Regions from separate parts of the Mesorhizobium sp. M0960 genome, predicted to be linked through region 2. Evidence: predicted binding sites of a transcription regulator. Region 2 holds the regulator's gene; each other region holds the start of a gene.
The links. Region 2 encodes PhoB, which activates phosphate uptake and scavenging genes when phosphate is short. Its sites were predicted from a motif close to TGTCATNNANCTGTCAT; they were not measured.
Positions count from the first base shown of each region.

Region 1: olsB (l-ornithine N(alpha)-acyltransferase) is a predicted target of PhoB. The motif match lies at 2,226-2,242, and genes of this name have one in related genera.
Region 3: NKH63_RS01805 (esterase-like activity of phytase family protein) is a predicted target of PhoB. The motif match lies at 6,254-6,270, and genes of this name have one in related genera.

Region 1 covers NZ_JAMYNN010000011.1:121,231-131,570, reverse strand. The annotation lists gene NKH63_RS20240 (hybrid sensor histidine kinase/response regulator) at 1-2,156, shown strand, start outside; gene olsB (l-ornithine N(alpha)-acyltransferase) at 2,306-3,181, shown strand; gene NKH63_RS20230 (trimeric intracellular cation channel family protein) at 3,191-3,823, opposite strand; gene NKH63_RS20225 (TetR/AcrR family transcriptional regulator) at 3,899-4,549, shown strand; gene NKH63_RS20220 (quercetin 2,3-dioxygenase) at 4,603-5,382, shown strand; gene grpE (nucleotide exchange factor GrpE) at 5,502-6,137, opposite strand; gene NKH63_RS20210 (hypothetical protein) at 6,374-6,577, shown strand; gene NKH63_RS20205 (fatty acid desaturase) at 6,699-7,721, shown strand; gene NKH63_RS20200 (DJ-1/PfpI family protein) at 7,868-8,488, opposite strand; gene NKH63_RS20195 (DUF934 domain-containing protein) at 8,626-9,162, opposite strand; gene NKH63_RS20190 (phosphoadenylyl-sulfate reductase) at 9,378-10,142, opposite strand; gene NKH63_RS20185 (nitrite/sulfite reductase) at 10,117-10,340, opposite strand, start outside.
Region 2 covers NZ_JAMYNN010000002.1:236,988-247,327, reverse strand. The annotation lists gene pstA (phosphate ABC transporter permease PstA) at 1-789, shown strand, start outside; gene pstB (phosphate ABC transporter ATP-binding protein PstB) at 786-1,589, shown strand; gene phoU (phosphate signaling complex protein PhoU) at 1,622-2,329, shown strand; gene phoB (phosphate regulon transcriptional regulator PhoB) at 2,346-3,035, shown strand; gene NKH63_RS06175 (ROK family protein) at 3,045-4,289, opposite strand; gene xylF (D-xylose ABC transporter substrate-binding protein) at 4,576-5,616, shown strand; gene NKH63_RS06165 (sugar ABC transporter permease) at 5,759-7,090, shown strand; gene NKH63_RS06160 (ATP-binding cassette domain-containing protein) at 7,105-7,905, shown strand; gene NKH63_RS06155 (CHASE domain-containing protein) at 8,035-9,657, shown strand; gene NKH63_RS06150 (YMGG-like glycine zipper-containing protein) at 9,757-10,002, opposite strand.
Region 3 covers NZ_JAMYNN010000001.1:333,789-344,128, reverse strand. The annotation lists gene NKH63_RS01835 (ribokinase) at 1-554, opposite strand, end outside; gene NKH63_RS01830 (MurR/RpiR family transcriptional regulator) at 585-1,460, opposite strand; gene NKH63_RS01825 (ABC transporter permease) at 1,457-2,434, opposite strand; gene NKH63_RS01820 (sugar ABC transporter ATP-binding protein) at 2,451-3,977, opposite strand; gene NKH63_RS01815 (sugar ABC transporter substrate-binding protein) at 4,034-5,092, opposite strand; gene NKH63_RS01810 (TIM barrel protein) at 5,134-6,123, opposite strand; gene NKH63_RS01805 (esterase-like activity of phytase family protein) at 6,370-7,848, shown strand; gene NKH63_RS01800 (L,D-transpeptidase) at 7,996-8,784, opposite strand; gene NKH63_RS01795 (MATE family efflux transporter) at 8,984-10,340, shown strand, end outside.

The DNA.
Region 1 (10,340 bases), on a different contig from region 2:
GCCTGCCCTTCCTGACTCTCGTCGCCATCGTCGTGCTGGCAGGCCTGTCGCATCTGACCGGAGCGCCGATCTTCATCACCATTGGCCTTTTGGCGACAGCCATCGCCGGGCTCGCCATGCATCTGCGCAACAGGCGCACCCAGCGTCGCGCGGTGGCCCTGCTCGATGCCACGACCGCCCGCAGTCGCGCCGAGATCGAGACGCTGGCCGACCGCATGTGGGAGATGCAGGAGAGCGAGGAGCGCTTTCGCGGTCTGATCGATGCACTCGGCGATCTCGTCGTCCACCGCGACCGCGACGGCCATATCGTCTACGCCAACAAGGTTTTCGCCGACCTTGTCGAAACCGACCAGCGCGACCTCGCCGGCAAGACCCTGGCCGAACTAGGCATCGATGTCGGCATCGTTCCCGACGCCGCCTTTTCCGACCATGAATGCCTGAGTTCCACTGATGTCGCCATTCGCACGCCGGACGGCCCACGCTGGTTCTCTTGGATCGAGCTGTCGGTGCGCGACAAGGACAGCGGCGCCGTTTCGCATCGCGCCATCGCCCGTGACATCACCGCCCGCAAACGCGCCGAATCCTCGCTGATCACCGCCCGCGAACGGGCCGAATATGCGAGCCAGGCCAAATCGCGCTTCCTCGCCACCGTCAGCCACGAGATACGCACGCCGATGAACGGCATCATGGGCATGGCCCGGCTTCTCGCCGACACCAGCCTTTCGCCCGAGCAGCGGACCTATGTCGGCGCCATCTCGACCTCGGCCAGCGCGCTGCTGGCGCTGATCGAGGACCTGCTCGACTATTCCAAGATCGAGGCCGGCCGCTTCGATCCCGAACCGCAACCGATGTCGGTGCGCGAGATCGCCGACAATGTCATCGAGCTTTTGGCGGCGCGGGCTTTTGCCAAGGATATCGGCCTCGGCTGCCATGTCGAACCCGACGTGCCGCAGCTGATCACCGCCGACCCCGGCAGGGTCAGGCAGGTGCTGCTCAACCTTATCGGCAATGCCGTCAAGTTCACCGACAGCGGCGGCGTCCTGGCAAGCATCGGCCGCGTCCGCACCGAAACCACCAACCGCATCCGCTTCACCATCAGCGACACCGGCCCCGGTCTGCGCGAGGAGGACATGGAGCGCATCTTCGAGGACTTCGAACAGGCTGACGGCACCTCGACCCGTACGCATGGTGGTGCCGGCCTCGGTCTCGCGATTTCCAAGCGCCTGGTGACGGCGATGGGCGGCACTATCTCGGTGTCGAGCCGGCTTGGCCAGGGATCCGAATTCGTCTTCGAGATTCCCGCTATTTCCGCCGTCGAGGCGCTGCAGATCCGCCAGAACGCGCTGTTGGGCCGGCATGCGGTAATCGTGTCGAAGAACCTGGTCGAGGCCGAAGCCATCGCCCGCACCATTCGCGCCAATGGCGGAACGGTCGATCTGGCCGCCGCCGCCGCCCAGGCCGCCCCTTTCGCCGAGGGCTGCAACGTGCTTCTGGTCGATGCTGCCATGGAGCAAAGCGACGGCAGGCTGCTCAGGCGCCTGCGCCAGAGCGGATTTGTCGATTGCGAGGCGGTGACGCTGATCGCGCCGACCGACCGCGGCATGCTTGGCGAGTTCCGTGCCAACGGTTACGCCACCTTCCTGGCGAGGCCGGTGCGCGGCGAGACATTGCTGCGCGTGCTTTTGACCAGCCACGCACCGGTCATCGCCGAGCCGCAACCGCAAAAGCGCGGCGCGCAGGCTGGGCACGCCATTGGCGGCCGCCAGCAGGGCCTGTCGGTGCTGATCGCCGAGGACAACGACATCAACGCCATGCTGGCCCGCGCCACCCTCCTGAAGGCCGGGCATCGGGTGAAAGTGGTCGGCAACGGCAAGGCCGCGGTCGAGGCGGTCATCAGCACCGGCCATAAGCACCGCTACGACGTGGTGCTGATGGACCTGCATATGCCTGTCATGGACGGGCTGGACGCCATCGCCGCCATCCGCCGCCATGAGGAGGAGACCGCGGTTCCGCCGGTGCCGATCATGGTGCTGTCGGCCGACAGCCAGGAAAAGACCCGCCACGCCGTGCTCGCCCACGGTGCGAGCGGCTTCGTCACCAAGCCGCTCGACCCTGATGCCCTGGTTCATGCGGTTGAAGGGCAAGTGGCCGCCTGAGGCACAACATAGACGGTCGATAGATTACCCAGCCGACGAAGTATTGCCCGCAGAGCCGTATCACGGTACTGTCACAATCCTGTTGCACCTACACCGTATCCCCGTGCCAAGAGGGATGGCTCGAAGGAGAATCACTCGTGCATACAGTCATGCCGGAATGTGATGCTCGGCCGAACGCCAGCGGGCCTTTGCTCGTCGGCCGGAACGCCGATGCCGTCATAAAAGGCGCATCGCTCGGCCGCATCGGCAATCTCGAAGTGCGGCTCGCCCGCAACGAGGCCGAGATCGCTGCCGCGCAGGAAGTGCGCTACCGGGTGTTCTACGACGAGCTTGGTGCCAGGAAGGACCTGTTCCAGATGCAGGACCGCCGCGATGCCGACCGCTTCGATCCCCTCTGCGACCATCTGCTGGTCTTCGATACTTCGCTTTCCGGTCCCGAGCATCGCCGCATCGTCGGCACCTACCGCCTGCTGCGGCAGGAGATTGCCGCGGCGGCGGGCGGCTTCTATTCCGAAGGCGAATTCGAGTTGACCAAGCTGATCGCGCGACATCCCGGCCAGCGCTTCCTCGAGCTCGGCCGCTCCTGCGTTCTGCCGGAATACCGCTCCAAGCGCACCATCGAGGCGCTGTGGCAAGGCATCTGGGCCTATATCAATCATTACGGCATTGGCGTGATGACCGGCTGCGCGTCGTTCCACGGCACCGTGCCGGCGGCACATGCAGAGGCGCTGACCTATCTTGCCCACCACTGCCGGACGAATTCATCGTGGGACGTGCGTGCCGTCGCCGGGCGCTATTGTTCGATGGATCTGATGCCGATCGAAGCCGTTAACACCAAGGCGGCGATCGCCGCGATGCCGCCGCTGGTCAAGGGCTATCTGCGCGTCGGCGCGCGCATCGGCGACGGTTGCGTCATCGACCGTGAATTCTCGACGGTCGACGTGTTCGTGGTGATGCCGGTCAAGGAGATCGGTGCCCGCTACGTCAATTATTATGGCGGGGAAGCGCAGCGGTTTGCAGCCTGACACCTTAAATCAGGGAATATCTTCCGGACGCCGGCCAGGCTTGCTTTTGTAGGACGGAAAGGCCCAGCCGAATTTCAGCGCGCCGCCGCGTACGCAGAAAGCCGCCATGAAACCTGCCAGGCCCGACGCAAGCGGCGGCAGTCCGGCGAAATCGCCAAGTGTGTAGAGGCCGGCGCCGGCAAGCGCTGCGGTAACGTAGATTTCCGGTCTCAGGAGCACCGAAGGCTCGCCTGTCAACAGATCGCGCAGAATGCCGCCAAGGGTTGCGGTGAGCATGCCGGTGACGATCGAAACTGCAGGTGACCCGGTGATCGTCAGCCCCTTGGCCGCGCCAATCACCGAAAATGCGGCAAGACCTATGGCGTCGAGCCAGAGCAGCAATTTGTAGCGCGACTCGAAACGATGTGCGCTGAAGAAGACGACGACCGCCACCGCCGCACAGATTAGCACATAGTCGCGGTTTCCCACCCAGAACACGGGCACGTTGAGGATGACGTCGCGAAACGTTCCGCCCCCGATGCCGGCAACGCTAGCCAGAAACAGGTAACCGATAATGTCGAGCTGTTTGCGCGAGGCGGCCAGCGCACCGGTCGCCGCGAAGACGGCGACGCCGGCATAGTCGAGAAGCTCGATCGGGTTCATGGAGGGAATAATGAAATACCGAGTGGGGAATAGCGAGTGGCTCCTGCGAATCTGGATTGACTCCAGATAAATTAAATGATTGAATTGTTCATTCAATTATTTGGGTGGACGTCTATGTCCCCTCGCCGCTACAGCATGGCTTCCCGGACTGCCGCCTTCGCCAAGACGAGGCAGCGCATTCTCGACGCGACAATCAAGCTGCACACCCAGAACGGCATCTTTGGCACGACTTGGAAGGATATCGCTACGGAAGCCGATGTCGCCGTTGGCACCGTCTACAAGCATTTTCCTACTCTGGATGACCTGGTGCCGGCGTGCGGCGAATTGCTGATGGAGCGCCTGCGTCCTCCGTCGCCCGAAGCAGTGAGGGAGATAATCGGCGACGCGACCGATCCTGAAGAACGGCTACGCCGGGTCGCCAACGAGCTGTTCGCCTTCTACCAACGTGGCGGACGGCATCTCGAAAGCGACCTGCGCGAGCGCGAGCTTCCGGCCATGCGGGAATGGGAGGAATACCTGCGACACATGGTGGCCGGATTCGTGCGTGAGGCACTGGCGCACGACGGTCCGGGCGATGATGTCGTGCAGGCAATCAGCTTTCTATTCGACTTTCCGACGTTCAACGCCATGCGGATACGCGGTATGACGGTGGACCTCGCCGTCGAAACGGCAACGACAATGGCGCTCTGCTGGCTCAAAGGCAGAGGCCGGACGAGCACGTCTTGAGCGAACAGAATGCGGGAGGCGAAACAAAGGTCAGATGGCAAAGGGAGGAAGTCATGGACACGAATGTCGTTGAAATCACTGAATTTGCATTGAAGCCCGGATTCACCGAGCAGATGTTCCTGCAGACTAGGGATGAAGTGAATGACGAGGTGCGAAAGCTCAGGGGTTTCCTCAACCGTCGCCTGCTCAAATCCGCAGGCGGCTGGACGGAGATATTCGAATGGGCGGACATGGACAGCGCCAAGGCGGCTGGCGAGGTCTGGTCCTCCCTGCCCGGCATCAAAAACTATTGCTCGATGGTGAATTCCGCCTCGATCAAGGTCGGCTACCATTCTGTGGCGGCCGTGGCTGGCGGCGAAGCTGGCAGGAGCACTCCCCACGCCTTTTGCAGTCACGCCTTGGAAGGAGAGGCGCGCTGGTGGCTTGGCTCGCTAGCGGTGATCAAGGCGACAGCGGTCCAGACCGCGGGCCAGTTCACGCTGATCGAAGTGCTCGAGAGCGAAGGTGAGGCGCCGCTGCATGTGCACCATCGCGAGGACGAGTCATTCCTGGTGATGGAAGGCGAGATCGAGTTCGAGATCGGCGGTAAGGCGATTATGGCTGGACCCGGTTCGTTTCTCTTTGGGCCACGCGATGTGCCGCACCGCTATACGGTCAAGCGTGGGCCGGCCCGGATGCTGTTCTTCTTCACGCCTGGCGGTTTCGAGGAACTTCTGAGGGCGACCAGTGTGCCCACCGCCGACAGGCGCATTCCTCCGGACGGCGAAGGAATGCCGGACATGGAGACATTCCCCGACGTGGTCCGCCGCTATGGCTGTGAACTGCTGAGCTGAGGGCAGGAAAGCCTGCACGGCGAACTGTTTGATCGCCCTGAAATCGGATAGGTTGGGGGCGGTCGATCATCCCTCACGCTTTGATGGCGGTTGCTGGCTAACGGAGCCCTACTCCCAGTTCACGCATCCTTCTCAGCCTGCTCGTTCACCGGCCCCGGCTCCACCGGCGCTTCGCTTGCCACATGCTTGGGGCCGCCCTTGGCGACGCCGACCATGGCCGGCCGCAGCACGCGCTCGCCGATCGAATAGCCGGGCTGCACGACCTGGACGACCGTGTTGGCCGGCACGTCGGGATTGGGCACCTCGAACATCGCCTGGTGGAAATTCGGATCGAATTTCTCCCCCTCGGGCTCGAGCTTCTTCACGCCGTGGCGCTCCAGCGCCGACAGCATGGCGCGCTCGGTGATCTCGACGCCGTCGATCAGCGCCTTGAAGCCGGCATCACCCGACGCCTTGGCCTCCTCCGGGATGGCATCCAGCGCACGGCGCAGATTGTCTGATACCGACAGCATGTCGCGGGCAAAATTGGCGACCGCATAGGCGCGCGCATCGTGGACGTCTCGGGCGGTGCGGCGGCGCAAATTCTCCATGTCGGCCGCCACGCGCAGCGCGCGATCCTTCAGCTCTTCGTTTTCCTTCAGAAGCCGCACAAGCGCTTCATAGTCGCCGTCGACGCCGCCTTCCCTTGGCTCCGCGGCAGCCTCGGTCTTCTCGGCTTCATCGGGCGCGCGTTCGTCTTTTGCCTGGTCGCTCATCGCCGTTTCCCGTCATTTTCAAATGGTGTGGATTTGCGCCCGATATCGAGGTTTAGCGGCCAAAAATCAAGGGGCAAGCGATACTGCAGCCGCTGTTGCGGCTCGATGGCGGACGGCGCAAACCTTTCGATTTAATTCAAACTTTACCGTAACCGCCGGCTTTGCTTGCCAGGCTACTACAATGCGGGAACCATTCCTCCCTTGGAAGAGTTTCGAAGCCGACACAGGATTTTGAGATGATGCCCCGCAGGAACGGCGAAAAACGCAACGGGCTCGCCGCCGATATCCGGCGCCAGCTCGGCACCGAAGCGACCAAGCGCTTTCTGCGCACCTTGCCGGCCTTCCGCACCGAGTCCGATATTCCCGACCGTCTGAAGGAATTGCTCGACCGCCTGGACGGCGTGGAAGCCAAGGTGGTCGCAGGCGGGCGCCGTCGGTAGCGCGCCGTTGCCAGGGACGCGACCGGCAATTGTGGCCGGTTGCCATCGCGCGACGTTTACGCGCAGTAACTTTGCGTGATCTCCGTCTTGCGGCAGCGCCCTGCTCCGCCTATGTTTCATGATGAACATGATTTCCCCCGAAGCTGTGGCAAACAGCAAGCGCGCCTGGTTGAAAATCCTGTCGCGCTATAAAAAGCCCGACAGACGTCGCAGCGCTGTCGAACTCGCCATCACCCTCATCCCTTTCGCCACGTTATGGGCGCTGTCCTCGGCCGCCTATGCCTATGGCCATTGGTGGGGTCTGGTCCTCATCCTTCCGGCCGCCGGCTTTCTGGTGCGGATCTTTATGATCCAGCACGATTGCGGTCACGGCTCCTTCTTTGCCAATCGCTATGCCGACGACTGGATCGGCCGCGTCCTTGGCGTGCTGACGCTGACGCCCTACGATTGCTGGCGCCGCGCCCACGCAACCCATCACGCCAGCGCCGGCAATCTCGACGAGCGCGGCACCGGCGACATCAAGACACTGACCGTCGCCGAATACCGGCAACTGTCGTGGCGGGGCCGGCTCGCCTATCGCCTCTATCGCCATCCGCTGGTGATGTTCGGCCTTGGCCCGATATGGATTTTCATTTTCGAGCAGAGACTGCCCTTGGGCATGATGCGGGGCGGCCTCACCCCTTGGGTGTCGTCGATGTCCACCAACCTCGCCATCGCCGTCATCGCCGCTCTGCTCATCTGGTTCGTCGGCCCCGGCGCGTTCCTGGTCGTGCATCTGCCGATCGTCATTCTCGCCGGATCGGCCGGCATCTGGCTGTTCTACGTCCAGCATCAGTTCGAGGAAACGGAGTGGACAAAGGACTCCGAGTGGGAATTCCAGCACGCTGCCCTGCACGGCTCGTCCTATTACGACCTGCCACCGGTTCTGAACTGGATCACCGGCAATATCGGCGTCCACCATGTGCACCACCTCTCGGCCAAAGTGCCGTGTTACCGGCTTCCGGAAGTGCTGAGGGACTATCCGGAGTTGCGTGAGATCGGCCGCGTCACGCTTCTCGACAGCCTGCGCTGCGTCAAGCTGGCGCTATGGGACGAGAGCCGCAGCAAGCTGGTCTCGTTCCGCGAAGCGCGGATGGCCGTGTAGACGCACCGCCGCACCTAAAGCGCGTCGCGCTCGACCGGCCTCATGCGACGCGCTTTAAGTTCTTGTTTATGCATGCCGTTATCGCAAAACCGCTGCACACTTTTGCGCGACATGCATTAGGGGCGCGGCGGCTCCAAATTCCGAGCTTAAGCCGCCTGGCGTTGGTCGCGCATCAGGATCTCTCCCTGGCGGATCTCGGTGCCCAGCACTTTCAGACATTCGCGCATGAAGGCGGCAAGGCCCGGCCAGCCCTTGGCCGACACCAGATTGCCGTCGACATGGGCACCGGTCGGCGCAACATCGATATAGATGCCCCCGGCCAGCGTGACTTCCGGCTCGCAATATTGCAGCGCCGCGACTTCCCTGCCGCGCACCACGCCGTCGACCGCGATCAGGATCTGCACGCCGTGGCAGATGGTGAAGATCGGCTTGCCGGCCTCATGGAAATGCCGCACCAGCGCCTGCACGCGCTTGTCGATGCGGATATATTCCGGCCCGCGCCCGCCCGCCGCGTAGACGGCGTCGTATTCGGCCGGGTTGACCTCGGAAAACGCCTTGTTGAGGATGTAGTCGTGGCCGAGCTTTTCCGTATAGGTCTGGTGGCCTTCGAAGTCGTGCAACGAGGTCTTCAGGATGTCGCCGGCCTTCTTGTCGGGGCAAACGACATGGACCGTATGGCCCACCGCATGCATGGCCTGTTCAAAGACGAAAATCTCGTATTCCTCGCTGAACTCGCCAACGAGCATCAATATCTTCTTGCCAGCCATACCCGGTTCCTCCCTTCTGGCCACATTTATTCGGATCGCGAAATAATGGACCTATCCTAAGACGGGGACGGGCAAAATAAAAGATCGAATCGGCAATGTGGTCCGACCAGATCGTGCTTCTGGTCCCCTGGAGCAGATCAGCTGGCGCGCACCCGCCGCCAGGAATATTTCGGGCCTTTGGCCTCCGGCTTCACCGCCGGCTGGTAGAACAGCGGCAGTCCGCCGGTGCGGCCTTGCTCGAGCCGCTTCAGCAGCACCGGGTGCGAGATCTCGAATTCGTCGAAGCCGAGGCGCAGCATGTGCGGCAGCTGGTCGATAAGCACCTGCCCGGTGGCGCGCATGGCGCCGGTGAAATGGTAACGGCTGCGCAGCAATTCGCCCTTGGAGAACGAGCGGCCGTCATTGAACGCCGGGAAGGCCAGCGCCACCAGCGACAGCTGGTCGAGCAGGCCGGCGATCTTCTCGAGCTGATCGCCGGGCTGCAGCAGCACGCCGATGCGTTCCTTCGCCGACCGCCGCACCTCCCGATCGAGGCCGAGAAACGCCTGCAGCGGCAGGATGAAGCGGCCATTGCCGACCAGCGCCTCGGCGCTTTCGGCATGAACCCACTCGTCCTCGCAAAAACCATTCGGCGTCCACAGCCGGGTGGCGTTTTCCGCTATCAATTCGCTCATCAAGAAATTCCCAAGTCCACAAGGTTCTAAAGTGCAAAACACCTCAGGGGGTGTTGAGATTCAGGTCAGGCCGAGCCGGAGCCGAAGGCGGGCGCGAAGCGACCAAACTGCGTGGCTTCCGAGAACCGGAGCGGAGCGTACTTTTAGGTACGTGAGCGCCGGAAGCGCAGGAAGCCGCCGTTTGCAGGCCGGCATCACCTGAATATCAATATATCCTAAAGTGAGGCATCGGTCAGCGACTTCTCCAGCCCCGACAAATGGATGCCGCATTCGGTCTTGGCGTGCCCGGCCCAGCGGCCACTGCGCGCGTCGTCGCCCGGCTGCACCGGCTGCGTGCAAGGGAAACAGCCGATCGACAGATAGCCATAGGCGACGAGCGGGTTTTCACGCAGCGCATGTGCGCGCATGTAGCTGGCCTGGTCTGATGTCGTCCAGTGCGCCAGCGGATTGATGCGGATGCGCGAGCCGACCGCCTCGAACACCGGAAGCGCTGCCCGGGTCGCGGCCTGGAAGCGCTTGCGTCCGGTGAACCAGGCGCGGAACGGCTCGACGCCGCGCGCCAGCGGCTCGACCTTGCGCACGTCGCAGCAGGCGTCGGTATCGGTCTCGTTCAGATTGCCGGTCGGGTCGATCCTTGCCAGCGCCGCATCGTCGGGCCTGATCACCCGGATATCGGTCAGCCCGAAATCGGCGACCAGCGCGTCACGATAGCCGAGCGTTTCCTCGAAATGCTTGCCGGTGTCGAGAAAGATCACCGGCAGCGTGCGGTCGATCTCCGCGATCATGTGCAGCAGCACCGCCGAATCCGCGCCGAAGGACGAGACGGCGGCGATTTCGCCGTGAAAGAATTCCCGGGCCGACCGCTCGATGATCTCCAGCGGCTTCAGATGGCCATAGAGCGCATCGAAACCCGCCGCTTCGGCGGCGATGCCGGCCTCGACGTCGACGATCCGGTCAAGCGGCCTTGGTTTCGCCAGCATAGAGCGCCTCCTTGAACGGCGCGGGACCGACACGGCGGTAGGCGTCGATAAATCTTTCGTTTCTGTCCAGCCGAAGCCCGAGATAGGTCTCGACGATCTGCTCGATGGCATCGGTGATCTCTTCCGAACTGAAGCCGCGGCCGATGATCTCGCCGACCGAGGTGTTCTCGTCGGCCGAGCCGCCGAGCGTCACCTGGT
Region 2 (10,340 bases):
TGCGTCGTCGCCGCCGGCATCGGGCTTGCCTGGCTGGCGCTCATTCTCGGTGCACTGGTCTATAAGGGCACAGCCGGGCTTTCGTTCGCGGTCTTCACCGAGATGACGCCACCGCCAGGCGAGGCCGGCGGCCTGCTCAATGCAATCGCGGGCAGCCTGCTGATGACGATCATCGCCGTTGTCGTCGGCACGCCGATCGGCGTGCTGGCGGGAACCTACATGGCCGAATATGGGCGTTTCTCGCGCATCACCACCGTCGTGCGCTTCATCAACGACATCCTGTTGTCGGCGCCGTCGATCATCATCGGCTTGTTCGTCTATGAGTTGATGGTGCGGCCAATGGGGCATTTCTCGGCCATAGCCGGCGCCGTTGCGCTTGCCATCCTGGTCATTCCGGTGGTCGTGCGCACCACTGAAGACATGCTCAACCTGGTGCCGAACGCGTTGCGTGAAGCCGGCGCCGCGATCGGCGCGCCGCGCTGGGTGGTGATCCGTTCGGTCGCCTACCGCGCCGCATTGTCCGGCATCGTCACCGGCATATTGCTGGCGATAGCACGCATTTCCGGCGAGACGGCGCCGCTGCTCTTCACCGCGCTCAACAACCAGTTCTGGAGCAGCAATATCAACGCGCCGATGGCCAGCCTGCCGGTGACCATCTTCCAGTTCGCTCTCAGCCCTTACGAGGAATGGCAGCAACTGGCGTGGACCGGCGCACTCATAATCACCCTGACGGTTCTGGGCTTGAGCATCCTCGCCCGCAGCCTTACCGGACGCAGAGAGGACAGATGACACAGATGTTGTCCGCGGACATGACGATGACCGAGACGGTCGCCGAGAAGACGAAGATCGAGGTCAAGAACCTCAACTTCTACTACGGCCAGAGCAAGGCGTTGAAGGACATCACCTTGTCGCTGCCCGAGCGCAGCGTCACTGCCTTCATCGGCCCTTCGGGCTGCGGGAAATCGACGCTGCTGCGTGTGTTCAACCGCATCTACGAACTCTACCCGAAGCAGACAGCCGAGGGCCAGGTGCTGCTCGACGGCAAGAACATTCTCGACCGCTCGCAGGACCTCAATCTCCTGAGGACCAAGATCGGCATGGTGTTCCAGAAGCCGACGCCGTTCCCGATGTCGATCTACGAGAACATCGCCTTCGGCGTCAGGCTTTATGAGAATCTGGGCAAGTCCGAAATGGACGGCCGCGTCGAACAAGCGTTGAAGCGGGCCGCGCTGTGGGGCGAGGTCAAGGACAAGCTCAACGCCAGCGGCTTGAGCCTGTCAGGCGGCCAGCAGCAGCGGCTTTGTATTGCCCGCACCGTGGCGGTGAAGCCGGAAGTCATTCTGCTCGACGAGCCGGCTTCGGCACTCGACCCGCTGTCGACCGCCAAGATCGAGGAACTGATCGACGAATTGCAAGCCGACTACACGATCGTCATCGTCACCCACAACATGCAGCAGGCGGCGCGCGTATCGCGCCAGACCGCCTTCATGTATCTGGGTGAACTGGTAGAGTTCGACCGGACCGAGAAGATCTTCACGTCGCCCCGCGAGAAGCGCACGCAGGATTACATCACCGGCCGCTTCGGCTGAGCCGTTCCGATCACGCATATGAGGACAGGACCATGGGCGAACACACAGTCGCTTCTTTCGACGAGGATCTCGAGCAGATCAGCAAGCTGATCCGCGACATGGCCGACCTCGCCGGTTCGATGGTCGGCGGGGCGACCAAGGCCCTGTTGAATTCTGACAACGTGCTGGCGCAACGCGTCGTTTCCGACGATGCCATCATGGATGCGCGTCAACGCGAACTGGACGACCGCGCCATCACCCTGATCGCCAAGCGCCAGCCGATGGCCCACGATCTGCGCCATGTCGTCGGGGCGATCCGCATGGCCGGCGATCTCGAACGCATCGGCGACCTTGCCAAGAATATCGCCAAGCGTGTGAGTGCGGTCGGCCTTAGCGTCACACCGCGCGACCTATCGCATTCCATCGATGCGATGGCGCAGCTGGTGCTCATCCAGGTGCAGGGCGTCATCGAGGAGTATGCTGCAGGCGATGCGGCCGCGTTGGCCAAGCTACGCGCCGCCGACGAGCGCATCGACGTCAAATATACGTCGGTGTTCCGCGAACTGTTGACCTACATGATGGAAGACCCGCGCAACATCACCGCTTGCACGCATCTGCTGTTCTGCGCCAAGAATCTGGAGCGGATCGGCGACCATGTCACCAACATCGCCGAAAATGCGTATTATGTGCTGACCGGCGAGCAATTGCCGGTCAATCGTCCGAAGCAAGACGAAACGACAATGTCCGCACCGGCGACATGATGGGGGTGCCCAGCCGATGATCGCACCACGCATAATGGTGGTGGAGGACGAGGAGCCGTTGGGTGTGCTGCTCCGCTACAATCTCGAATCCGAAGGCTACCAGGTCGAGGTGGTGACACGCGGCGACGAAGCCGAGATCCGTTTGCAGGAGAATGTGCCCGATCTTCTGGTGCTCGACTGGATGATACCAGCGGTTTCCGGCATCGAGCTCTGCCGCCGGTTGCGGGTGCGCCCCGAAACCGAACGGCTGCCGATCATCATGCTGACCGCGCGCGGCGAGGAGAGCGACCGGGTACGCGGTCTTTCGACCGGCGCCGACGACTATCTGGTCAAACCGTTTTCGACACCGGAATTCATGGCCAGGGTCAAGGCGCTGCTGCGCCGCGCCAAGCCGGAAGTGCTGTCCAGCGTGCTGAAGGTCGGCGACATCGTGCTCGATCGCGAATCGCACAGGGTGTATCGCAAGAAGACCGAGATCCGGCTCGGGCCGACCGAATTCCGGTTGCTCGAATTCATGATGCGGCATCCGGGCCGCGTCTTCTCGCGCAGCCAGTTACTCGATAATGTCTGGGGCGAGACGATCTATATCGACGAACGCACCGTCGACGTGCATGTCGGGCGGCTGCGCAAAGCCGTCAACAACGGCCGCATGCCTGATGTCATCCGCACCATCCGCGGTGCCGGCTACGCGATCAGGGAAGATTGACCCGCCCAGTCAGGCTACGTTCTTTCTGACGCCGGGCCTCATTTGCGCGCCCGGCGCGAAAATCTGCTGGTCGACGAAGCTTAACGCCCGCATTGCACAGCCTTCGCGGATCAGCGGCAATTCGTTCGGCTCGGTATCGAAGGAGATCGAGCCCGAATGCTGGCCGCCGGCGGTCTGGGCGATGGCCTTCCGCAAGGCCGGCTCGATCAGATCAAAGGCGGCGGCACTGGCGCCGACCATTGCGACCGGTGCCGGATCGATCAGCGCGAACAGCGAGCCGAGACCGAAACCCAGCGCTTCGCCGGCCTTGCGGTAGGCTTCGCGTTCCGGCCCGTCCTTCTCGCGCGCCCGAACCACCAGCGCGCGCATGTCGGCGTCGCTGACGTCGGCGACCGGTTGGCTGTCTTCGCTCATCTGCGTGGCGTTGCGCCAGATGGCGTAATTGCCGGCATAGGCCTCGATGCAGCCGCGCCGCCCGCAACGGCAGAGCGCGCCGCCCGGACGATGGATCATGTGGCCAAACTCGCCGCCCGAGGAATGCGTGCCGGTGAACAGCTCGCCCTTCAACACCAGCCCCATGCCGATGCCGTGCGAAAGCAGGATGGCGATGAAGTCGTCGCGATAGCGATCCGGATCGCGCCAGCGCAAAGCCACCGCCATCATATTGCAGTCGTTCTCCACCGTGGCCGCGATGCCGAATTCATCTTCCAGCATGTCGGCAAAGGCGATGTCCGTCTGGGGCGTGATCGGCGACCACAGCATGGCGCGTGCAGGGGAGTCGGTAATTCCCTGAATCGCCAGGGCGATGCGGGCGACACTGCGGACGTCAAGATCTGGATCGTCCAGCCGGCGCCGGACGATGGCCATGCATTCGCGGATCAGTTCGTCGCGCGGCATGGTCAGCGTGTCCAGCCGGCGCTGTTCCTCGGCGACCACCTGCCCCGCATAGTCGATGATGGCGGCCGACAGGAAATTCAGCGACAACACCACGGTCAGCACCGCCGCCGCTTCCGGATTGAGGGCGAGGCCGACCTGCGGACGACCGCGTTTCAACGAAACGGGTTCGCTTGCCTTGCTCTCGGCGAGGATGCCTTCCCGTATCAGGTCGGAGGAGATCGCCGATATGGTCGAATGGCTGAGGCCGGTGGTTGCGGCGATCTCCGTACGCGATGGCTGGCCGGCCCGGCGCACGGCCGAGATCACCATCGCCCGGTTGCGCCGGCGCAAATCGTCATGGCGGATTCCGACCGACATCGTTTTGCTTTCCTCCCGGTTTGCCGCGGCCGCTCATGAACCGGAAGCCGTCGGTAATGCCGACAAATAGTGTCGGATGAGGCAAATAGTGTCAGATGCAGGGGGCGCTGTCATCGTTTATTCCGAAGCTCGAAAAAAGTCGCAGCAACATCAAAATCCATCAGAATCGATGTTGACAGCAGCGGGAGATCGGGCCAGTATTTTTTCGAGGCTCGAAAAAATTAGCGCCTCTAAGCTGGCCTTTGGGGCCAATTGGTCACGCCGTACGCGGCGCAGGGAGGATATGATGAAGAAATTCACGACCGCCATTCTGGCGGGTGTCGCCATGACGCTGGCGCTTGCGTCGGTGGCGCAGGCTAAGGACAAGGTCATCGGCGTTTCCTGGTCGAACTTCCAGGAAGAGCGCTGGAAGACCGACGAAGCCGCAATGAAGGCGGCCATCGAGGCTGCCGGCGACAAGTATATCTCCGCCGACGCACAGTCCAATCCGGGCAAGCAGCTCACCGACGTCGAGAGCCTGATCTCGCAGGGCGCCAACGCACTGATCATCCTGGCGCAGGACGCCTCGGCGATAGGGCCGGCCGTGCAAAAGGCGCTGGACGAAGGTATTCCGGTTGTCGGCTACGACCGGCTGATCGAGAACAAGGACGTCTTTTACCTGACCTTCGACAACAAGGAAGTCGGCCGCATGCAGGCCCGCGACGTGTTCAAGGTGAAGCCGGAAGGCAACTATGTCTTCATCAAGGGCTCGGGCGCCGATCCGAATGCCGATTTCCTTTTTGCCGGTTCGATGGAAGTGCTGAAGGACGCCATCGACAGCGGCAAGATCAAGAATGTCGGCGAGGCCTATACCGACGGCTGGCTGCCGGCCAACGCCCAGAAGAACATGGAACAGTTCCTGACCGCGAACGACAACAAGGTCGATGCGGTGGTCGCCGCTAACGACGGCACTGCCGGCGGCGTCGTCGCCGCACTGACGGCGCAAGGGTTGGCTGGATCGGTTCCGGTCTCGGGCCAGGACGGCGACCACGCCGCGCTGAACCGCATCGCGCTCGGCACACAGACGGTCTCGGTGTGGAAGGACGCGCGCGAGCTCGGCAAGAACGCCGCCGAGATCGCCTCGCAATTGGCCGACGGCAAGCAGATGACCGACATTGCCGGCGTGAAGGATTTCACCACGCCCGGCGGCAACACCGTAAAGTCCCTGTTCCTGACCCCGGTCGCCATCACCAAGGACAACCTCAACGTCGTCATCGACGCCGGCTGGATCAAGAAAGAAGAGGTCTGCGCGGGCGTGGCGGCGGGCGCTGTTCCGGTCTGCAACTGATCCGAGTTTCCGAGAAGTCCGAACGCCGCGGCCGCTTGCCGCGGCGTTTTTTCAAGAAAGAATTGTTTTTCCGCTTCCGGCGGATAACTTCTAGGCTGCTTCCGGCATCCGCGGCAGACGGCAACCCGGCGGGAGAAACATCATGACCGACACGACTTCCAACACGCCGGTCGACAGCTCGACGGCAGACCGGGCGCGGGAATCGGAGGCCGGCGTCGTTGCCCGATTTCTCAAGGCAACCGAACTCGACACGCGCATGCTCGGCATGGTCGGCGCGCTGCTGGTCATCTGGGTCGGGATCCACATACTGTCGGGCGGGCTCTTCCTGACGCCGCGCAATCTCTGGAACCTTTCGGTGCAGACCTCGTCGGTGGCGATCATGGCGACCGGCATGGTGCTGGTCATCGTGATGCGTAACATCGATCTTTCCGTCGGCTCCGTGGAAGGCGTGATCGGCATGGTGATGGGCGTGGCGCAGGCCGAATTCCTCGTCCGCATCATGGGATTTCAGCTTGGCAGCCCCTGGCTGTGGGTCATCGCACTGGCCGCCGGCCTGGTGCTCGGCCTGGCTATCGGAGCGTTTCAGGGTTTCATCATCGCCTATCTCCAGGTTCCTGCCTTTATCGTGACGCTCGGCGGATTGCTGGTCTGGCGCGGCATGGCATGGCTGATCACCAGCGGGCGCACCGTTGCGCCGCTGGACAGGACCTTCCAGCTGATGGGCGGCGGACCACGGGGCTCGATCGGCGCCACCTGGAGCTGGATCGTCGGTGTCCTCGCCTGCGCGGCCGTTGCCTTCATGCTCTTCAACGGCCGCTCGCAGCGCAAGCGCTTCAACTTTCCGCTGCGCCCTGTCTGGGCGGAAAGCTTGCTCGGCGTGATAGCCTGCGCCGCCATCCTCGGCGCCGTGTGGATCGCCAATTCCTATCCTTGGCCGGTCGGCATCGTACGCCAATATGCCCAGCAGAACGGCATCACCGTTCCCGAGGGCGGGTTGTTCATCGCCCACGGCATCGCCATACCTGTGCTGATGGCCGTGGCCGCGGGCATCGTCATGACCTTCATCACCAGACGCACCCGTTTCGGCCGCTATGTCTTTGCCATAGGCGGCAATCCGGAAGCGGCCGAACTCGCCGGCATCAACACACGCTGGGTCACCATGAAGGTGTTCATGATCATGGGCGTGCTGGCCGCGATCAGTGCGGCGATCGCATCGGCGCGCCTCAACGCGTCGACTAATGCGCTGGGGACCCTGGACGAGCTGCTGGTCATCGCGGCGGCCGTGATCGGCGGCACGTCGCTCGCCGGCGGCTCCGGCACGGTGCTCGGCGCCATGCTCGGCGCGCTTTTGATGCAGTCGCTGCAATCCGGCATGGTGCTGCTCGGCATCGATTCGCCGCTGCAGAGCATCGTTGTCGGCGCCGTGCTGGTGGTCGCGGTGTGGCTCGATACCGTCTATCGCAAACGGGTCTAGTGAGGAGAACGAGCATGGCAGACAGGACCGCTCCCACGGGCACGCCGCTGATCGACATGCGCAACATCTCGATCGCCTTCGGCGGCATTCGCGCCGTCGACGATGCCTCGGTCGATCTTTTTCCGGGCGAGGTGATGGCTTTGCTCGGCCATAACGGTGCCGGCAAATCGACGTTGATAAAAATCCTGTCCGGCGCCTACAAGCGCGATGCGGGCCAGATTTTCGTCAACGGCGAGGAGGCTTCGATCTCCAATCCCCGCGACGCCAAGAAGTACGGTATCGAGACGATCTACCAGACGCTGGCGCTGGCCGACAATGTCGACGCGGCTGCCAACCTGTTTCTCGGCCGTGAGCTGATGACCGGCTGGGGTACGCTCGACGACGTCGCCATGGAGGCTGAGGCGCGCAAGGTGATGGGCAGGCTCAATCCGCGCTTCCAACGCTTCAAGGAGCCGGTGGTAAAGCTTTCGGGCGGCCAGCGGCAGTCGGTTGCGATCGCCCGCGCCATCCTGTTCAACGCCCGCATCCTGATCATGGACGAGCCGACAGCGGCACTCGGGCCGCAGGAGACGGCACAGGTCGGCGAACTGGTCAGGCAGCTCAAGGCCGACGGCATCGGCATCTTCCTGATCAGCCATGACATCCATGACGTGTTCGAGCTTGCCGACCGCGTCTGCGTCATGAAGAACGGTCGGGTTGTCGGCACGGCGCGCACGACCGATGTCACCCAGGACGAGGTGCTCGGTATGATCATCCTCGGCAAGTGCCCGCCCGGCGCCATCCCAGGGCCGGGCGCCCTGAAGATCGCGGCCTGAACGAGAATTAGCCGGCTAATCACAAGTCGCCAAAATGTGCCAGCAGTCACCATGCTTTGGCCTCGCCATTGTGTTGGCGTCGGGAGTTGCCCATAAAGATGCCGAACCGTCCACGGGACGTATCGGCAATTGAAGAAACTCTTTCCGACCGTAGCTTTCATCGCCGTCGCGCTGATCAGCCTGACGATGGCGGGTTTTGCCTATTTTGCCACCCAGGAAGCCGCCCGTATAAAATTCGAGGCGACGGCGGACGACGCGCTTAACCGGATCGAAAGCCGCATCGACCTGGACCTGTCGCTGCTGCGCTCAACCCGGGCATTGTTCGATGCGCGCAATGGCGGTATCTCGCAAGGCGAGTTCAAGGCTTTCTTCAACGCGCTCGACATCGACAATAATTTCGCCGGCCTGCGCGGCATCGGCTTCCTCCGCCTGGCGAAAACTGAAAACGAGGCGGCGGTCGAGCGCGATATCCTGCACGATCACGGCGCAAGCCATCCGATCTATCCCGACACGAACTTGCCGTGGCGTACGCCCATCGTGCTGTTCGAGCCGCTGGACCCGTCCAATAAATCCAGCATCGGTTATGATATGTTCACCGGGCCGGTGCGGCGCGAGGCGATCGAAAAGGCGATGGTCGACGACCAGCTGCACGCCAGCGGGCTCGTGCAGCTCGGCAAGGATACGGGTGCCGCGCAGACCTTCACCGGGTTCCTCGTCTTCGTCCGGCTCAATGTCGAAACCGCGCCGGACGCCGTCAACGCATCGAGATCTTCGACTGCCGGCTTCCTCTATGCGGCCTTCCGCTCCCGGGACCTGTTCCAGGCTGCGCTCAGCCGGGCACCTCTGTTGCCGGTCAACACCGAAATCTATGACGGCGCTGTGAACAGTGACAACCTGCTGTTCCAGTCGGAAACGCCGCCTGTTTCGGCCCTTGGCGACAGGCTGCTGATCACCCGCAAGATCACCGTTGCCGGTCGGCCGTGGGTCGTCCTGTTCAGGCCGACAAGTGCTTTCTCGCAACCTTCCTCGCGTGCCATTCCGGTGATGCTCGGATTGTTCGGGCTACTGCTTGCGGGCGCCATCGCGCTGGTGGCCCGCTATCAGGAGCGGGCCTATGAGGCGGTCTCGCTGCTTCACGAAACGACCGAAAAGAGCCTGCTGGAAAAAGACCTGATGCTGCAGGAGATGAAGCATCGCATCAAGAACTCGATCACGCGGGTGCTGGCAATCGCGCGCCAGACAGCATCGCACACCGCCGACGTCCAAGAGTTCTCGGCATCATTTTCGGCTCGGCTGCAGGCGATGGCGGCTTCCCAGGACATGCTGACGCGCTCACGCTGGCAGAAAGCCGATCTCGGCGACCTGCTGCGCATCGAGCTTGGCCAGGTGTTCGGAAGCGAGCTTCCTGAAGGGCTGTTGTCGGGACCGGAGGTTCTTCTCGACGAAAAGACGACGCAGGCACTCGGCCTCGTCTTTCACGAACTGGCGACGAATGCGCTGAAGCATGGCGAAACCGGCAATTCAGTCGGTGCGCTCAAGGTCGACTGGTCGCTCGAAGGCCGCGGCGGAGCCCGGACATTGGCTCTCAACTGGCGCGAGGCCGGGCAGAGGAAGCTCGAGACACCGGCGAAGAGCGGTTTCGGCACCAGACTGATCGATCTCAACGTCACACGCGAGTTGCGTGGCACAATCAGGCGCGATTTTCACGAAAACGGCTTGAACGTGGAAATCAAGGTTCCGCTGCCGGCTTGAAACGCCGTCTCGTGAGCCGCATCGCGACAGCGCTTTGGAAGTGCAAACGCGGAGACAGGTGGTCTGCCTCCGCGTTTGCTGTTCGCCTGGAGCTCGAAACTAGTTGCAGCGAGCTGTGTAGATCCGGCCGTGACGATCTCTGTATTGGCAGTAGCCATTTTGCAGGCGGCGAACCAGCAGACCGCCAATCGCACCAGCGCCAGCGCCGATCAAAGCGCCCTTGCCGCCGCCGACAGCGCCACCAATAAGCGCGCCGCCCACAGTGCCGATACCCACGTTCTCTTCCGTGGTGGTGCAGCCGCTGATCGCAACCACGGCAACCATGGCAATAATCATCTTCCGCATGGAGTCATCCTCACTTTGTCCTCACTTTAACAAGCTCCAGCCGCCATCTAGCATGAAAGTGCGGCCTCTGCGCGCACGATTTCATTGTTGATTAAGATAGTCTTTTCGGACGTGCGCCGTTCGATGCTACCACGAACTCGGAAATCTCCAAGGACGCATCGAGCGTGGCGTCGGGATGCACATTCCAGACAATCCTGTCATAGCCGTCCTCGAGCGCAGGATCGACGGCAAGACATTTGGCGCCGACATGTTGGGCTTGGCCCTGCCGGTCGATGACCGCGAACGGGCGCGCCGCCGTGCACTCGGCCGCGGTTTCAATGGAATCAAGCAGAGGCGAG
Region 3 (10,340 bases), on a different contig from region 2:
ACGATGTCGGTGAGCGCGATCAGCTCGGCGGACAGTTTCCGGGCGGGTGCGGCGTTGAGGAGGACGCGGCCGCCTTGCGCCTTCACCGCCCGCGCCGCGGCGATATTGGCGGCTTCCGGCACCTCGTTTTGCAGCAGCAGCACCGCCGTTTGCGCGATCAGCTCGGCCGCCTCCGCAATGTCCTTTTCGCTGAGAGTGAGGTTGCTGCCCGAGACGATCACCGCGCCATAGTCGCCGCTGTCGTCGAAAATCGCTACGCTCATGCCCGAGCCGGCGCCGGAAGCCTCCCGCACGGAGCGCCGGTCAACGCCCCAGCGATCGAGATTGTCGAGAAGCGTGCGGCCGAAATCGTCATCGCCGACAGCTCCGATCATTGCCGCACGCACGCCGGCCCGCGCTGCCGATACCGCCTGGTTGCCGCCCTTGCCACCGCATTTTGGATGCCAGGCATGACCGGTCACCGTTTCGCCCTTGCGTGGGCGATCGGGGGCTTCGACCATGATGTCGTAATGCAGGCTGCCGAATACGGTGACCAGCGGCGGGGAAGCCGTCATGTGCCCCTGACTTTCACGAGCCGCTGCCTTTCATGAGTTCTTGTCTTTTCGTTTCGACGTCACCGCGGACATGGTGCGGCCGAGATTGCGCTCCGCCGCCTGGTAGTCGCGTTGCGCCACCGCGACGAACAGCGCGTCGAGGATGTTGAGCTGGGCAATGCGCGCCGCGGCGTTCTCACCCATCAACGGCGAGCCTTGCGCGGTCGAGCAGAGCACGATGTCGGCGACGGCTGCCAATGGCGAGTTATCGTAGTTGGTGATGGCCAGCGTGCGCGCGCCGCTTTTGCGCGCAAGTTGGATGGCGTCGATGACGGCGCTCGTGTTGCCGGAATGCGAGAAGCCGACAGCAATGTCGTCGGCGCCGAGCAGCGAGGCCGACATCAGCATCATGTGCGAATCGTCGTAAACGGAGGTGCGGATGCCGATGCGCAGGAATTTGTGCGAGACATCGCGTGCGATCTGCGCCGAACCGCCGACGCCGTAGAAATCGCGGTTCCTGGCGCGGTAAAGCAGATCGGCGGCGCGGTCGAAATCGTCCATGTCGAGGATGGCGAGCGTCTCCTCCAGCGCCTGGATGGAGGTGCGGAACACCTTCTGCACGATTTCCGCCGAACTGTCGTCCACCGACAGCTCCTGATGCATCTCGGCGGTCGGCAGGCGGCTGTATTCATAGACCGCCGTGCGAAAGTCACGATAGCCGGAAAAACCCAGCTTCTTCGCGATCTTGACCACCATCGCCTCTGAGACGCCGGCCTCCTCTGCGATCTGCTTGAGCGGGATAGTCTCGTCGAAGCCGCGCCTGCCGAAGACGGTTTCCACCACCTTCGCCTCGAGCGGCGTCAGATGCGGCATCATCATGCGGATGCGCGGCCCTACTGCTTTCAGATCCAGCCCGGTCAATGTCATCCACGTCCCCTCGTCACGCGATCGATAAGCATCGCGGCGAGGATTATAAGGCCAGTTGCCAGGAGCTGATAGAAGGACTGCACGTTCATCAGCGTCAGGCCATTGCGCATGCTGCCAAGGATGACGGCACCCAGGATTGTGCCGACGACGCTGCCCTTGCCGCCCATCAGCGAGGCACCGCCGATCGCCGCCGCTGCTATGGCGTCGAGCTCCCAGAGATTGCCGAGAATGGGTTCGGCCGCACCCAACCGGCCGATCAGGATCTGTGCGGCAAGCGCCGCCAGCAGGCCCGAGATCATATACGCGGCGATCTTGGTGCGGGCGATCGGCACGCCGGCTATATAGGCCGCTTCCTCATTGCCGCCGACGGCGAGCAGATATTCGCCGAACGGCGTCTTCTTGAGGATGATCCAGGCAATCAGCGCGACCACGGCCACGATAATGACCGCCAACGGCAATCCGAACAGCGAGCCATTGAAGATGGCACGGAAGCCGGCAGGCAGGCCGAGCACCGGATTGCCGCCGGTATAGATCAGCGCCAGCGCCCGGTAGGTGCTGAGGGTTCCCAGCGTGACGATGAAGGGCTGCAGCCCGACATAGGCGACCAGCACGCCATTGAGCAGGCCGCAGGCGAGGCCGATGGCGAAGCCGGCGGCGATGGCCAGCGGAAACGGCACGCCGGCAACCAGCATCGAGGCCGAGATGACGGCCGAAAGAGCTGCCGTCGGCCCGACGGACAGATCGATGCCGCCCGAGATGATGACCAGCGTCATGCCCAACGCCAGGCAGGCATTGATGCTCGACTGCTGCAGGATGTTGATCAGGTTACGCTCGGCAAAGAAGCCGGGGACCAGCGCCCCGAAGACAGCGAGGATCACCACCAGGCCGATCAGCGTGCCAGCGTCGCGCACCGAAAACCGGTGCAGGAAATCTGCGCTTGGGCGCGCTGCTGTGTGTTCGGCTATATCGGTCATCCGCTGGTCCTGTCCGTTATGCACCGGCCCGACGGCCTTGCGCCTTGCCGGCCTCAATCTCCGTTTGGGGTATGGCGTGCGCGGCGATCGCCTGTTCGCTGAGACTTGCGCGGCCCAGTTCGGCGGCGACCGTGCCGTCGCGCATGACCAGCACCCGGTCGGCGAGCCGGATCACCTCGGGCAACTCGGACGAAACGACGATTGCCGAATGGCCTTCGGCGGCGAGCTCCTCGATCAGGTGGTAGATCTCCGCCTTGGCGCCGACATCGATGGCGCGCGTCGGCTCGTCGAACAGAAGGATCCGCGTTCCCGCCGCCAGCCAGCGGCCGATGATCGCCTTCTGCTGGTTGCCGCCGCTGAATAGGCGGATCGGCCGGTCGAGCAGGAACGGTCTGAGATTGACGCGTTTCATCTTCTCGGCTGCCACGCGCTTCAGCCGGCGGTGGTCGATGACGCCGCGCGGCGCGAACACGCCCATCGACGCCAGCGCCATGTTGCTGGAGATCGACCGCAACGGCACGATGCCTTCGCGCTTGCGCTCCTCCGGCACAAGGCCGATGCCGGCGGCGATGCCGCCGCGCGGACTGGAAAGTTTTATCGCCTTGCCGTCGATCTCCATTGTGCCTGATGACGCCCGGTCGGCGCCGGCCAGCAATCGCAGCAGCTCGGTGCGGCCCGAGCCGACCAGGCCGGCAATGCCCAGCACCTCGCCGCGATGCAGGTCGAACGAAACGTCATGGACCTTGGTCGCCGAGGCCAGGCCACGCACGCTCAGCCTGATCTCGCTGGAAGCATGCGAGCGGTGCTGTTCCTGCGCAAGTTCGCGGCCGACCATCATCGAAACGACGGCCTTTTCCGACACCTGCGCGAGATCAACGGTTTCGACCACGACACCGTCGCGCATGATGGTGGCGCGCTGGCAGATGCCGAACACCTCATCCAGCTTGTGCGAGACATAGACGACCGTGACACCGTCGCGCGCCAGGCCCGCAATCACTTCGGCCAGCCGTTCGAACTCGCTCGGCGTGAGGCTCGATGTCGGCTCGTCCATCGCCACGATCCTGGCGCGGTCGAGCAGCGCCCGGGCAATCTCGACGATTTGCCGCTGCGCCACCTTCAGCGAGCCAAGCGGGGCTGCCGGATCGATGGTCGGGTCGATGGCGGCCAGGGCTTCCGCAGCGCGGCGCTCCTGCTCGCGCCGTGCGACGAAGACGCCGCCGCGCGTCAGCGGATGGCCCAGGAACATGTTCTGGGCAACGCTGAGACGTGGCACCTGCTGTAATTCCTGATGGATCATCGCGACGCCCGCGGCCCGCGCCTGGACCGGGTTGTTCAGCGTCACCGGCCTGCCGTCGATGAAAACGCTTCCCGCTGTCGGCCGGTAGACGCCCGACAGGATGCGCAGCAGCGTCGACTTGCCGGCGCCGTTCTCGCCAAGCAGGCCATGGATTTCGCCGGCGCCGACCGAAAAGGACACGTCGCTCAGCGCCCGCACGGCCGGAAACAGCTTGGAAATGCCCTCGAATTGCAGCCGCGCTGACATTGCTTCGGTTCTCCAAGCAAGGGCGCCGACCCAAGGCCGGCACCCGCCGCCCTGCTCTATTGGCCTGCTGCCGCGTCCTCGAGCAGCGCTTTGCGCACGGCGTCGCCGCCGCCCGAGTAACGGTCGGCATTGTCCTTGGTGATCAGCGCCTGCGGGGTGGCAACAACACGCGGCAGCTTCTGCCCAGCCACCAGTCGCAGCGCCGATTCCAGCGCCACCTCGCCGGTCAGCACCGGGAAGCTGTCGACGGTACCGGTCAGCTCGCCGGCCCGGATCGAGGCATAAGCGTCGGAAATCCCGTCGGTGCCGAAGACGGCCACCTTGTCCTGCAGACCGGCCGCCTTGACCGCTTCGACGATGCCCAGCGCCATGCCGTCATTATTGGCATAGAAGCCGATCAGGTCGGGGTGCTGCTGCAGGATATTGGTGGCCGCGTCGTAGGAGGTCTGGCGATCCCAGTTGCCCGGCACGCTGGCGACGACCTCGAACTTGCCGCCTTCAGTGATCGTGCTCTTGAAGCCGTCGGTGCGCTGGACGGCGGCGTAGACGCCGGCCTGGCCTTCGACGATGGCAACCTTGCCGCCATCCGGCCGGTTCTTGATGAACCATTTGGCGACACGCACACCATTGTCGCGCTGGACATTGCCGACATAGTACTCGGCCTGCGGGATGACCGCGTCATTGACGTTGACCACCGGCACGTTGGCGGCCCTGGCCTGTTCCATGATCGGCTGCAAATTGGAGTCGGTCTGCGGTGAAACGAGCAGCACGTTGTAGCCTTGCGTGACCAGGCCTTCGGCGATGGTGAGCTGGCCGAGCTGGTCGCCCTCGCTCTGCGCCGCCTGGTAGACGACGGGCACGCCGATGCGGTCGCCGAACGACTTGTAGCCCTCACCCAGCGAGCGCCAGTATTCGTTGGTCAGCGTCTTGGAGACCGCACCCGCCTTGGTGCCCTCGGGCAGCTTGGGGAAAGCCCCGAACTTGGCCTCGAGCTGCGACCAGTCGATGCGATCCTTCTCGGTGTCGGAATTGAGCGGCGCGAGATCCGCGGAAAACACCGAGCCGATGGACAGCGTCATCAGGGCAGCGGTAGCGGTGACGAGCAGAAATTTCATGGTCTTTCCTCCCTTGTTGAAAAACGGTGATGGCGCCGGCCTCAGCTGTCCGGCCCGAGCATGGCTTCCTGGATGATGGCCTGCGACGCGACCGCGTCCTGACGATCGACGGCGGCTGACAGGCGGTTGTCCTTTTCCAGCCGCTCGACGACGCGCAGCATGCGCTTGACGGTGGCGATGTTGACTTCGCATTCGTGGACGGGATCGAGCCCGGTCATGTCGGGGAACGTGTCGAAGTAGATGGCCCCGGCATAGCCGTCGCGGCGGATCTGCCTGAGCAGCTCGATCGTCTGCAGCGTGTGCACGGCACCGACCATCAGGCCGTCGTCGCGCTTGGCGTAGCCGTCGTTGAGGTGCACGCCGAGCAGCTTGCTGTGCCGTGCTATGAGGGCGGCAGCGAAAGCCGGCTGCTCGTCGGCATAGAGCACGTGAGCGAAATCGAGCGTCACGCCGAGATTGGGCAGGCCGATCTCGCGGATCGCCAGCAATGTCGTCGCCGCATCGGGCATCAGGCTGTAGGAGCGCGGCTCGTTGGGTTTGTATTCAAGGCTAATCTGGCAGCCCGGATCATGCGCCGCTACTTCACGAATGCCATCGATTTCGTGTTGCCAGAGTGTTGCGTAGTCAGCCTGGAAGGCGTAGTCGAAGCCATCCTGCCCGAGCCACAATGTCATCAGGCTGGCGCCGGCCTCGCGCGCGGCGTCGATGCCGGCCTTGGTCAGGTCGATGGCCTCGCGGCGAACGGAAGGATCCGGATTGGTGAAGGCGCCGAGCTTGAAGGCCGGATTAGAGTAGTAGCGCATGGCGAAGCCATTGATGGAAAGCCCGAGATCGCTGAGTTTGCGCGCCATTTCCGCAGGTTTTTCATCGACATGATCGGGGAAGTTGAGGTCGAGATCGGTCAATTCCGCAACCTTCGCCGCACGCGCCGCCATTTGCAGCATGGACGGTTTACCAACAAGATCAGGCCACTCGGCCTGTGGCCGCGAGGCAAAGGAATTGAGGCGGGTGGCGAAGCGACAGACTGTCATCGGTGATCTTTCATTGTCATAACTTCACACAAGAATGGTTATTTGTAAAGTTATTAATTGCTCTTTCGATAGCAACGATTCGCCATGCACAGGCCAGTTGCGACCACACGAGGCCAGGCAAGCGCAGCACTGTCACGCAAGTATCATGTTCGCGTCCTAGATCGCTTCTCCGAAGGCTTTCGCGGCATTCTCGATGCGACGCGGCGCTTTTCAGATCCCGGCAGCTTTGTCTCAAAGAGGATATCCATGAAAAACCTGCACCGAACCGCGCCCCTCGCTGTCGCGCTCGCGATGTTCACCGCCTTGAGTCCGGCCTTGGCGGAAAACGCCGCGACCGTCGGCGGCGCCAACTTCGTCAACAAGGGCCTGGTCGGCGTCGGCCGCATCCCGGCCAGCCAGAAAGACAGGTTCGGCGAGACATTTGGCTCCGGCTCGGGCATGGCGATTGACGCTGCCGGCTGGACGCATGGCGCCGATGGCTACAAGGGCTCGCTATGGCTGCTGCCGGACCGCGGCTACAATGTCGTCGGCACCACCGATTACCGTCCGCGCCTCAACACGATCGCCCTCGAGTTCGCCCCGATCGCGCCGGGTGCAGTGCCAGCCGCCGGCCAGGAACAGTCGGGCCTCAAGGCAACGCTAGCCGACACCATGCTTTTGACCGACGACAAGGGCATCGATGCAACCGGCCTAGATCCGCTCAACGGCGTGCGCGCAGCGACCGACGACATGCCGATCCTGCCCGAAGCCAACGGCAAGCTCGCGCTCGATAACGAGGCGATCGTGCGGCTGCCCGACGGCACCATGTTCATCTCGGACGAATATGGTCCGAACATCTACCACTTCTCCGCCGATGGGCGTCTGATGTCGGCAACGCAGCCACCGGCGGCGCTTGTCCCGATGCGTCATGGAACGCCGAACTTCGCGTCCAACAATCCGGGACCTGGCGCGGCAGACCCAGATCCGAAGGATCCCGAAACCGGCCGCCAGAACAACCAGGGCCTCGAAGGCATGGCACTGACGCCCGACGGCAAGTTCCTGATCGCGGTGCTGCAATCGGCCCCCAGGCAGGATGGCGGCGATTCCGCTTCGACGCGCCAGAACACGCGCGCGCTGGTCTACGATGCCTCGGATCCGGCCCAACTCAAGCTTGCGCATGAATATGTTGTGCCGCTGCCGGTGTTCACCGATGCCAAGGGCAAGACCAAGATTGCCGCGCAGAGCGAAATCGTGGCTCTGTCGGACAAGACCTTCCTGATGCTGGCGCGCGACAGCGGCAACGGCCAGGGGGTGAAGGGCGACACCTCGCTCTATCGCGAGATCAGCGTCGTCGATGTGTCGGTGGCAACCGACATCGCCGGCACCGAGTTCGACAAGGACAAGCCGGTTGCGCCCAAAGGTGAGCTCGATCCCTCGGTGACGCCGGCCAAGCTGACGCCGTTCATCGACATCAACGACAAGACCGAGCTCGGCCGCTTCGGGCTGCACAATGGCGCGCCCAATGACCGCAACAACCTTTCGGAGAAGTGGGAGGCGATGTCGGTGGTGAGCGTCCTCGATCCAACACGGCCCGACGACTATTTCCTGTTCGTCGCCAACGACAATGACTTTCTCACCCAGGACGGCTTCCAGGTCGGCGCGGCCTACAAGGCCGAAGATGGCGCCGATGTCGACACGATGTTCCTGGTCTATCAGGTCACGCTTCCAGGCCTCGCCGGGAAGTAGCGACACCCCCAGGCAGGCGGCCGCGCCGAACGCGTCCGCCTGCCTGGCACGATCGAACGGTCGGGCCCTTCAGTTGCGGCTCGCCGGCACAAGGATTGTGTTCTAGTGGGTTTGCAAAACCTAAGACTGACGATCCGTCGAAGGCACTTACCTCAACATCTCCGCGTCCTTTGGCACGCCCGCATCGATCGGCTCGGCCGTCCTGTCCGACACGGCGGCGATCTTCCCGGCGGCCGACAGGTTCGGGCGCACGAAGACCGGCGCGACGCCGTCGACGCGGCTGTAGAGGTCGATAATGTCCTGATTCATGAAGCGCACACAGCCGGAGGAAGCGTTCTTCCCGATGGAATCCCACTCCGGCGTGCCGTGCAGCCGGTACATCGTGTCCTTGCCGTCGCGGAAGAGATATAGCGCGCGTGCGCCCAGCGGGCTGTGCGGGCCGGGCGGCATGCCGTCCTTGTATTTCGCCAGTTCCGGCCGGCGCTGGATCATCTCTGGCGGCGGCGTCCAGACCGGCCACTTCTTCCTCGCCTGAACCACAGCGCTGCCGGTCCATCCGAAACCGGCCTTGCCGAGGCTGACGCCATAGCGAATTGCCTTGCCGCCGTCGCGCACCAGATAGAGGAAGTGCTCGGAGGTATCGACGACGATCGTGCCGGGTTTTTCTCCGGTCGGATCGGACACGATTTGGCGCACGAATTTCGGATCGACCTTGGCTACCGGGATTGCCGGCAGTTGATAGCCCTCGTCGACGCGCGCCGCATACATACTTGCGGCATCGCCGAAAGCCGGATCGCTTGGCGCCGCGGTCACTGGCGGCGCCGCTACGTCCGTCGTGGTGCACGCCGAAAGAGCCACGGAGGCCGCGCCCAAAGCGGATGCACCAAGAAACGCACGCCGGTTCAGGCGCTCAAAAAACAGCGGAATATCGGACATGAACCCCCGGCTTGCCCATGAGATCCAGGAAAGATGCGGCCCCACGCGTGCAGGATCAATATACGATTCCGGAAGCTTTGAGAACATGATTGGATCAAGGCACGCCAGGCGGAATTCGCAACGCTGCGTCGACCTGTCTCGTTAAATCGGCAATCATTGCGGACCGGACTCAAGATAAGCCTTCGCCGAGTTGCCTGCCATGGACGACAAGATGCCCGCACGCCGGCGGACCAGCGACCTCACCAGTGGACCTATCCCGCGTACATTGCTGCTGTTCGCCCTGCCGGTGCTCGGCTCCAATGTTCTGCAGTCGCTCAACGGCTCAATCAATGCCGTCTGGGTCGGTCGTTTCCTCGGCGAAGCGGCGCTGACCGCCACGTCCAATGCCAACCTCGTGCTGTTTCTCATCCTCGGCACCGTCTTCGGCATCGGCATGGCGGCGACCATCCTGGTCGCGCAATCGGTCGGCGCCCGCGATCTGCCCGAAGCCCGCCGCATCGTCGGCACCAGCGCCACCTTCTTCTTCCTTGTCTCGGTGGTGTTCGCGGTCTGCGGCTGGATCTGGGTCGATACAATCCTCAATGCGCTCGGCACGCCGGCCGATGCGTTGCCGCTGGCGCGCTCCTATCTGCGTATCATTTTTCTCGCCGTACCGATGATGAACCTGCTGTCCTTCGTCATGACGGTGCTGCGCGGCGCCGGCGATTCGCGCACGCCTTTCCTATTCATGGCGCTGGCCGTCGTGCTCGACGTCATTTTGAACCCGTTGCTTATTCTCGGCATCGGCCCGTTCCCCGAACTCGGCATCGCCGGCTCGGCCACCTCGACGCTGATCGGCCAGACGGTAAGCGTGCTTGCCATCCTGATCGTGCTTTATGCGCGCAAGCACCCGCTGCGGCTGGCCGGCGCCAATCTTGCTCTGCTGCGGCCGGACCCGGCGCTGCTGCGCATTGTCGTCTTCAAGGGCGTGCCGATGGGCCTGCAGATGATCGTCGTCTCGTCCGCGGCGCTGACTGTGATGGGCATGGTCAATGCCTACGGCTCGCAGGTCGCGGCTGCCTACGGCATAGCCGCCCAGCTCTGGACCTATATCCAGATGCCGGCGCTCGCCATCGGCGCCGCGGTCTCGTCCATGGCGGCGCAAAATGTCGGCGCCGGGCGCTGGGACCGGATCGGCCGCATCGCCGCGTCCGGCGTCGGCTTCAACCTTGTGCTTACCGGCGTGCTTGTCGCGCTGCTGTTCGTATTCGATCGCGCGGTGCTCAGCCTCTTCCTCAGCAGCGACAGTGCAGCGATCGACATCGCCACCCACATCAACAAGGTCGCATCCTGGTCCTTCATCCTGTTCGGCATCACCATCGTGCTCTTCGCCACTGTGCGTGCCACGGGCGCGGTGATGCCGCCGCTGATCATCCTGGTGATCTCGGTACTTCTGGTGCGCACCAGCTTCGCCTATTTCTTTCGAAGTGCGATCGGTGAGGAAGCGTTGTGGTGGAGCTTTCCGGCCGGCTCGATAACCTCGCTCGTGCTGGCCACGGCCTATTATCGCTTCGGCG